2 regions of the Thauera sp. WH-1 genome follow, and region 1 is predicted to be linked to the other one. Evidence: predicted binding sites of a transcription regulator. Region 1 holds the regulator's gene; the other holds the start of a gene.
What was found. Region 1 encodes LexA, which represses DNA repair genes until DNA is damaged. Its sites were predicted from a motif close to ACTGTATNTANATACAGT; they were not measured.
Positions count from the first base shown of each region.

Region 1 (4,206 bases):
TAGTGGTGGTGGCCACCCGGTCCGTGCACGTGACCGTGACTCACCTCCTCGGCGGTGGCCGGGCGGACTTCGGCGATCGTGACGTCGAACACCAGCGCCACGCCGGCGAGCGGATGGTTGCCATCGACCACCACCTTGCCATCGGCGATGTCGGTGACACGGTAGACCAGGTCTTCCTCACCGTCGTCGGACACGCGCTCGAAGCTCATGCCCACCTCGATGTTGTCGGGGAACAGCTTGGCGTCCTCGACCAGGATCAGGTCCTCGTCGTAATCACCGAAGGCGTCTTCCGGCTGCAGCTTGACCTGAAGCTGATCACCGACCTTCTTGCCGTGCAGGGCCTCTTCCAGGAGCGGAAAGATGCCGTCGTAGCCACCATGCAGATACACCAGCGGGTGATGACCGTCATCGATGACGGCGCCGTCCGGGTCGCGCACGGTATATTGCAGCGTCACCACGCTGTTCTTGACGATTTCATTTTGCATTCTGCGATTCCAGTTCCTTGACGAGTTCAAAAACCGTGGCCGCGTGGCCACGAGGCGCCACATCGTAGAGTGCGTGGCGGATCCTGCCCTGCTTGTCGATGATGAAGGTCGACCGCCGCACACCCATCTTCTTCACACCGTCGACTTCGCGCTCCTGCCAGACCTTGTAGAGTCGGCAGGCCTCGGTGTCCGAGTCCGACAGCAGGCGGATGGACAGCCCTTCCTTGTCGCGGAATTCAGCGTGGGTCAGACAGTCGTCAGGACTCACGCCAAGCACGATGCAGTCGTAGCGGGCAAACTCATCCTCGTGGTCGCTGAAATCGGCGGCCTGGAGGGTGCAACCCGGCGTGTTGTCGCGAGGGTAGAAATAGAGCACCACATTGTGCTTGCCGACCAGGGATGCGAGGTCGAAAATCTCCATATCGGCATCCGGCAGCGAGAATGCGGGGGCAATGTCTCCGCTCTGAAGCATGTGGTCTCCCTGATGTGGGGTGGATTCTAGCCGAGACATTCGACTAACACTACCGGCACCGGGTCGGACTTGGGTGTGGTCGAGCACTGGGTACTCCTCCGTGCTTGTTGTCGTGCTGTTGTCACGCGTCAGGGTGCCGCCAGCCGACACCATGGTGAAGCAATAGCCCAGATCGGGGCTGGGCTCAAGATGCAGCGCATCATTGCCGCCTCGCCTGCCCCCGTTCAATGGAGGTCATTCCTCATGCCGCACGCTGCTGCCTCGCTGCGCCCGCTCCCCGTCACCATGCGCGCCATGGTGCTCCAGCGCCCCGGTGAGCCCTTGCGCCTGCAGGCGCTGCCGGTTCCTCGACCCGGCGCGGGGCAGGTGCTGCTGCAGGTTGAGGCCTGTGGCGTGTGCCGCACCGATCTGCACCTCATCGACGGCGAGCTGCCCGAGCCCGTGCTGCCGATGATTCCAGGGCATGAGATCGTCGGCCGGGTGGTGGCGGTCGGCGAGGGCGTCACCGGCATTGCCCGCGGGCAGCGCATGGGCGTGCCCTGGCTGGGGTGGACCTGTGGCCACTGCGCCTACTGCACCGGCGCGCGCGAGAACCTGTGTGACGAGGCGCGCTTCACCGGCTACCAGATCCAGGGCGGCTATGCGGAATACACCGTCGCCGACGCACGCTACTGCTTTGCACTCGGCGACGCGCTCGATGCCGCAGCAGCGGCCCCGCTGCTGTGCGCCGGGCTCATCGGCTACCGCGCGCTGACGATGGCGGGCGACGCGCGGCGGATCGGGCTGTATGGCTTTGGCGCCGCCGCCCACATCATCGCCCAGGTGGCGCACTGGCAGGGCCGCGAAGTCCATGCCTTCACCCGTGCCGGCGACAGCGAAAGCCAGGCCTTCGCCCGCCAGCTCGGCGCGAGCTGGGTCGGCAGCGGCGCAGAGCGGCCGCCGCATGCGCTGGATGCGGCGCTGATCTTCGCGCCCGCCGGCGAGCTGGTGCCCGCCGCGCTGCGCACCCTGGCCAAGGGCGGCACCGTCGTCTGCGCCGGCATCCACATGAGCGACATTCCCTCCTTCCCCTACGACATCCTGTGGGGCGAGCGTCGCATCGTGTCGGTGGCCAACCTCACCCGCCGCGATGGCGACGAGTTTCTCGCCCTTGCGCCGCGCGTTCCGGTCCGCACCGAGATCACTCGTTTTGCGCTGGAGCAGGCCAACAGTGCGCTCGAGCGGCTGCGCCGCGGCGCCCTGCAGGGTGCGGCCGTACTCGTGCCCTGAGGCGTCTGCGCCAGTGCGTTCGACTTGCCCTCGGCGGATAACTGTTTAAAATTACAGCCACCCCATGGAGGCTGTGATGACCGCCCGAAACGAAACCCTCACCGCGCGCCAGCAGGAAATCCTCGATTTCATTCGCGCCACCCTCGAGTCCGAAGGCCGCCCGCCGACCCGCGCCGAAGTGTGCACCGCTTTCGGCTTCCGCTCGCCCAATGCCGCCGAGACCCATCTGCGCGCGCTCGCGGCCAAAGGGGCCATCCTGCTCGAGGAGGGGCGCGCGCGCGGCATCCGCCTGGCCGAGGCCCTCGGCCTGCCACTGGTCGGTCGGGTCGCGGCCGGCAGCCCCATCCTCGCCGCCGAACATGTCGAGGCCCGCTATCAACTCGACCCCGCGCTGTTCTCGCCCAAGGCCGACTACCTGCTGCGCGTGCGCGGCATGAGCATGCGTGACGCCGGCATCCTCGACGGCGACCTCATCGCCGTGCGTCGCAGCGGCGAGGCACGCAATGGCCAGATCGTCGTCGCCCGCGTGGAGGACGAGGTCACCGTCAAGACCTTGCAGCGCAAGGGCGCGCTGGTCGAACTGCTGCCGGCCAATCCCGACTACGCACCCATCGTGGTCGATACCCGCAGCGAAGCGCTGGTCATCGAGGGCATCATGGTCGGGCTGATCCGCAAGGATCACTGAGCCAGACGCCGCTGCCTGCACGCTCACACCTCTCAACATGGCCTTTCCTGCGCGCCACGCCCTGGATGAAGCCTGGCCCGCAAGCTCAGCGTCGGGTCCGGGGGCAATCCTGGCGGCCCTGCCCACGGGCAGCGTCTGGCAGGCGAACCGCATCGCACACAGCCAAAGCGAAGCGCGCCCGAGCGGTTTCGCCGCGCTCGACCGCGAACTGCCTGGTGGCGGCTGGCCCTCAGGCGCGCTGATCGAACTCCTGCTCGACCGGCCCGGTGCCGGCGAGCTGTCGCTGTTGCTGCCGCTGCTCGGCCGCACCCCCGCCGAACGCTGGATCGCCTGGGTCGCGCCACCGCTGCTGCCCTACCCCCCTGCGCTGCTGCGCGCCGGCGTGCCGCTGTCGCGGCTGCTGCTGATCCAGCCCAGGCGCAGCGAAGACGCACTGTGGGCCGCGCGCCAGGCCGCCGCGTCCGGCAGTTGCAGCGCCGTGCTGGCCTGGATGCAGAAGCTCGACAACGCCGCACTGCGCCGGCTGCAACTGGCGGCCGAAGACAGCGCGACACCGGTGTTCCTGTTTCGCCCGCGCTCGGCAGGCGGACAGGCCTCGCCCTCCCCGCTGCGGCTGGCGCTCAGCCCCGCCGGCGAGCAGTTGCGCATCGACATCCTGAAGCGCCGCGGCCCACCATCGGCCCGCCCGCTGATGCTGACGATCCACCGCGATCTGCAGCGGGACCCGGTACGCACGGGGCTGCGTCTCGCAAGCTGAGCGCCACCGCCCCCCATGCTCTGGCTCGCCATCCTGCTGCCGGCACTGCCGCTGCAAGTCTTCACCCGCGGTGCGCGCGCGGACACCGCGATCGCCGTGACGGCCGCCCCCGCCCAGGCCTGCATCCTCGCCGCCAGCCCGTTCGCCACCGCTGCGGGCGTGCGCCCCGGGCAACGCAGCGCGAGCGCGCTGGCCCTGCTGCCCGAACTGCAACTGCACGCCCGCGCGCCGGAACGCGAAGCCAGGGCGCTGCATGAGATCGCAAGCTGGGCCGCACGCTTCACCCCGCGCCTGAGCCTGTCGCCGCCCGATGCGGTCCTGCTCGAGATCGGCAGCTGCCTGCGCCTGTTCGGCAACGCCCAGCTCATCGAGGCCGAGGTGCAGGCGGGGCTGCGCGAGCTCGGCTTCGAAGCGCACACCGCCTGCGCCCCAACGGCGCTGGCCGCACGCTGGTTCGCGCGTGCCAACGGCCGCAGCCCGACCGCGGCGGACTGGCTGGACGCGCTCGAGCGCCTGCCGCTCGATGTGCTTGGCGACG
Region 1 covers NZ_JBLQGP010000017.1:13,710-17,915, reverse strand. Annotated here, with positions in the region: gene ACMV5O_RS15725 (FKBP-type peptidyl-prolyl cis-trans isomerase) at 1-485, opposite strand, end outside; gene ACMV5O_RS15720 (peroxiredoxin) at 475-957, opposite strand; gene ACMV5O_RS15715 (zinc-dependent alcohol dehydrogenase family protein) at 1,201-2,226, shown strand; gene lexA (transcriptional repressor LexA) at 2,303-2,911, shown strand; gene imuA (translesion DNA synthesis-associated protein ImuA) at 2,949-3,668, shown strand; gene ACMV5O_RS15700 (Y-family DNA polymerase) at 3,684-4,206, shown strand, end outside.

Region 2 (4,206 bases), on a different contig from region 1:
TCGATCGTCAGGTCCTCGCAGGTGCCGGCGAGCGGGTCCTGGAACACGCGCGCGACGTGGCGCGCACGCGCCCACACCGGCTGGCGGGTCATATCGATGCCGTCGATCTCGATCGTGCCGCTGTCGACCCGCTGCTCGCCGGACACGGCATTGAGGAAGGTCGACTTGCCGGCGCCGTTGGAGCCGATCACGGTGACGAACTGCCCGGTCGGGATCTCGAGCGACATGCCGCGCAGGGCCTGGGTCTCGATCGGCGTGCCGGGGTTGAAGGTCAGATGCAGGTCGGTTGCCTTGAGCATGTCAGTTTCCTTTCCTCCCGGACCAGTGGGCGCGTAGCCTGGGCACCACCAGCGCGACCGTCACCAGCACGGCGGTGACGAGGTTGAGGTCCTGCGCCTGCAGGCCGATGAAGTCGGAATTGAGCGCCACGGCGATGAAGAAGCGATAGACGATGGCGCCGACGATGACCGCGATCGTCGCCAGGTAGAGCTTGCGCGAGGGCAGCAGGCTCTCGCCGACGATCACCGCCGCGAGGCCGATGACGATGGTGCCCACGCCCATCGAGATGTCCGCCCCGCCCTGGGTCTGCGCGAACAGCGCGCCCGCCAGGCCGACCAGCGCGTTCGACAGCGCCATGCCGGCGAGCACCGCCAGCCCGGTATTGACGCCCTGTGCGCGCGCCATGCGCGCGTTGGAGCCGGTGGCGCGGATGGCGAGCCCGGTCTGGGTGGAGAAATAGGCGTCGAGGCCGAGCTTGACCACGATCACGATCAGCACCAGCAGCAGCGGCCGGAAGACGTAATCGACCAGCGCCTCGGGCTGCAGCAGGTTGAACACCGTCGGCTCCATGATCAGCGGCACATTGGGCTTGCCCATGATGCGCAGGTTGATCGAGTACAGCGCGATCATCATCAGGATGCTGGCGAGCAGGTCCATGATCTTGAGGCGCACGTTGAGCCAGCCGGTGATCATGCCGGCGACCGCCCCCGCGACCGTCGCCGCGATGGTGGCGGTGAAGGGGTCGGAGCCGGAGGCGATCATGGTCGCGGCGACGGCGCCACCGAGCGGAAAGCTGCCATCGACGGTCAGGTCGGGAAAGCGCAGCAGGCGAAAGGAGATGTACACACCGAGGGCGACCAGGCTGAAGATCAGACCGATCTCCAGCGCCCCGAGCAAGGTGTAGAGCGACATGAGCAATGACCGATGAGGGAAGACAGTGGGGCACCCGCGACGGGCGCCCCGCGCCGGTGCGCCGGCGGCTTACTCGACGACCTGGGCCGCGTCCTTGACGAGATCCTCGGACAAGCTGATGCCCTGGCGCTGGGCCGCCGCCGGGTTCACATACAGCTCGAGCGTGTTGCTGGTCTCGGAGGCGATGTCGCCGGGCTTCTCGCCGTTGAGGATGCGCGCCACGATCTGGCCGGTCTGCACGCCCAGCGCCTTGTAGTCCATGCCGTAGGCTGCCACCGCGCCGCGCTTGACGCTGTCGGTGTCGGCGGCCACCAGCGGAATCTTCGCATCCATGCCGACCTTGACCAGGGCCTCGTAGGCCGACACCACGTTGTTGTCGGTGCTGGTATAGAAGACGTCGACCTTTCCGATCAGGCTGCGCGCGGCCGAGCCGACGTCGACCGAACGCGGCGCCGCCGCCTCGACCAGGCTCATGCCGTGCTTGGGCAGCAGGCTGCGCATGTGCTCGAGCACCACCACCGAGTTGGCCTCGCCCGGGTTGAACACCATGCCGACGCGCTTGGCCTCGGGCGTCACGCGCTTGATCAGCTCGATCTGCTTGTCGAGCTCGAGCGCATCGGACACGCCGGTGATGTTGCTGCCCGAGGCGGTGAGCGCGGGCACGAGCTTGGCCGCGACCGGGTCGGTCACCGCGGAGTACACCAGCGGGATGGTCTTCGTGGCCGCCGCCACCGCCTGGGCCGAAGGCGTGGCGATGGCCACGATCACATCGACCCGGTCGCCGACGAACTTGCGCGCGATCTGCGCCGCCGTGCCGGTATTGCCTTGCGCGCTCTGGTACTGCCACTTGAGGTTGCTGCCCTCCTCGAAGCCGGCCTCGGCCAGGCCCTGCTTGACGCCATCGCGCACGGCGTCCAGCGCCGGGTGCTCGACGATGGCGGTGATGGCGACGGACTTCTGCTGGGCATGGGCCGGGGCGGTCATCGCAAAAGCCAGCGCCAGCGCGCCGAACAAGGCATTGCGGGTGATCTTGAAGCGCATGAAAAACTCCTTGGCGGCCCTGTCGGCCTGAAATGGTCAGCAAACGCAGCCTGCCGCGGCGCAGGCGAAAACGCGCAAGTGTACCGAGGGCAAGCGTTTTTCGCGACAGAAACCGACAAGGCCAGCGAAGCCTGCCGCGCGCAGGACGAGCCGCGCCACCGGCATCCGCTTGCATCAAAGACTGTATTTTTTTACAGTTCCAAAGTGATTCCAGCGTATGCCGAACTCCATTGCCTCAGCAACTTCAGCTTCCAGCGTGGCGCCTCGCACCCCGAGGAGCTCGTCGCGCAGGCGGCGGCCTTCGGCTATGCCGCAATCGCCCTCACCGACGAGTGCTCGCTCGCGGGCGTGGTACGCGCCCACCGCGCCCTGCAGGCCCTGCCTGGCGAGCACCGCCCGCGGCTGATCATCGGCAGCGAGCTGCAGCTCACCGACGGCCCCTGCATCGTGCTGCTGGCGACGACGCGCGCCGGCTACGGCCAGCTGTCGCGCCTCATCACCCAGGCCCGGCGTGCCGCAGTCAAGGGGACGTACCAGCTCACGCGGGCCATGCTCGATGCGGCCTGCAGCGCCGGCGCGCAGCGCGACTGTCTCGCCTTGCTGGTGCCACCCGCCGCCTTTCCTCCCCCGGCCTTCCCCGCCGCCGCCTTCCCACCCTCGGGACACCCACCCCTCACCGCGCTCGACCCCCCCCTCGACGCCGCCAGCACAGCCCCTGAAGGCCCCCAAGCCTCCCCCGCCCACCAAGCTCTCGAAGCCGACGCGGTCTGGCTGGCGCAGCGTTATCCCGGCCGCGCCTGGATGGCGGTGACGGTGCGGCTCGACGGCCGCGACCGCGCGCGCATCACCCTGCTGCGCCGCATCGCCCGCAGCGCCGGCATCCCGGCGGTGGCCGCCAGCGGCGCGCTGATGCACGCCCGCGAGCGCCGCCCACTGGCCGACGTGATGACCGCGCTGCGCCTGCACTGCAGCGTGGCCGAAGCCGGGCTGGCGCTGGCCGCCAATGCCGAGCAGCGCCTGCACGACCGCGACACCCTCGCCCGCCGCTATCCGCCCGCCCTGCTCGCCGAAACCCTGGCGGTCGCCGAACGCTGCAGCTTCAGCCTCGACGAGCTGCGCTACGAATACCCCGCCGAACTCGTCCCCGACGGCGAAACCCCGGCGCGCTGGCTGCGCCGGCTGGTCGAGGGCGGGCTGGCATGGCGCTACGGCAAGGATGCAAAGGCCCCCTGCGCGCCCCCTTCCGCGCCTGCGGGCAGGCAAACCACACCGCCGCGCATCGCCCGCCCCGCCTCCACCGCCACCCCGCCACGACCGGCCGAGGACCCCGCACCACCGCCGGTGCGCGCGCAAATCGAACACGAGCTGGCGCTGATCGCCGAGCTCGGCTACGAGCCCTACTTCCTCACCGTGCACGACATCGTCCGCTTCGCCCGCGAGGCCGGCATCCTGTGCCAGGGCCGCGGCTCGGCGGCGAACTCGGTGGTGTGCTGGGCGCTCGGCATCACCGAGGTCGATCCGCAGCTCGGCATCATGCTGGTCGAGCGCTTCATCTCGCGCGAGCGCAACGAGCCGCCCGACATCGACGTCGACTTCGAGCACGACCGCCGCGAGGAAGTCATCCAGTACATCTACCGCAAGTACGGCCGCGAGCGCGCCGCGCTGGCCGCCACCGTGATCAGCTACCGCGCGCGCAGCGCGCTGCGCGACGTCGGCCGCGCACTCGGCCTGGACGAAGCGCTGGTCGAGCGCCTGACGCGCGCGCACCACTGGTTCGACGGCCGCCGCATCCAGCCCGAACGCCTGATGGAGGCCGGGCTCGACTCCGCCAGCCCGGTCACCCGGCGCCTGGTCGCACTCACCGAGGAACTCATCGGCTTTCCGCGCCACCTGTCGCAGCACGTCGGCGGCTTCGTCATCGCCCGTGGCCGGCTCGACGAGCTGGTGCCGGTCGAGAACGCCGCCATGGCCGAG
Region 2 covers NZ_JBLQGP010000016.1:28,649-32,854, reverse strand. Annotated here, with positions in the region: gene ACMV5O_RS15250 (ABC transporter ATP-binding protein) at 1-299, opposite strand, end outside; gene ACMV5O_RS15245 (ABC transporter permease) at 301-1,191, opposite strand; gene ACMV5O_RS15240 (ABC transporter substrate-binding protein) at 1,261-2,232, opposite strand; gene ACMV5O_RS15235 (error-prone DNA polymerase) at 2,437-4,206, shown strand, end outside.
Region 2: ACMV5O_RS15235 (error-prone DNA polymerase) is a predicted target of LexA. The motif match lies at 2,413-2,430, and genes of this name have one in related genera.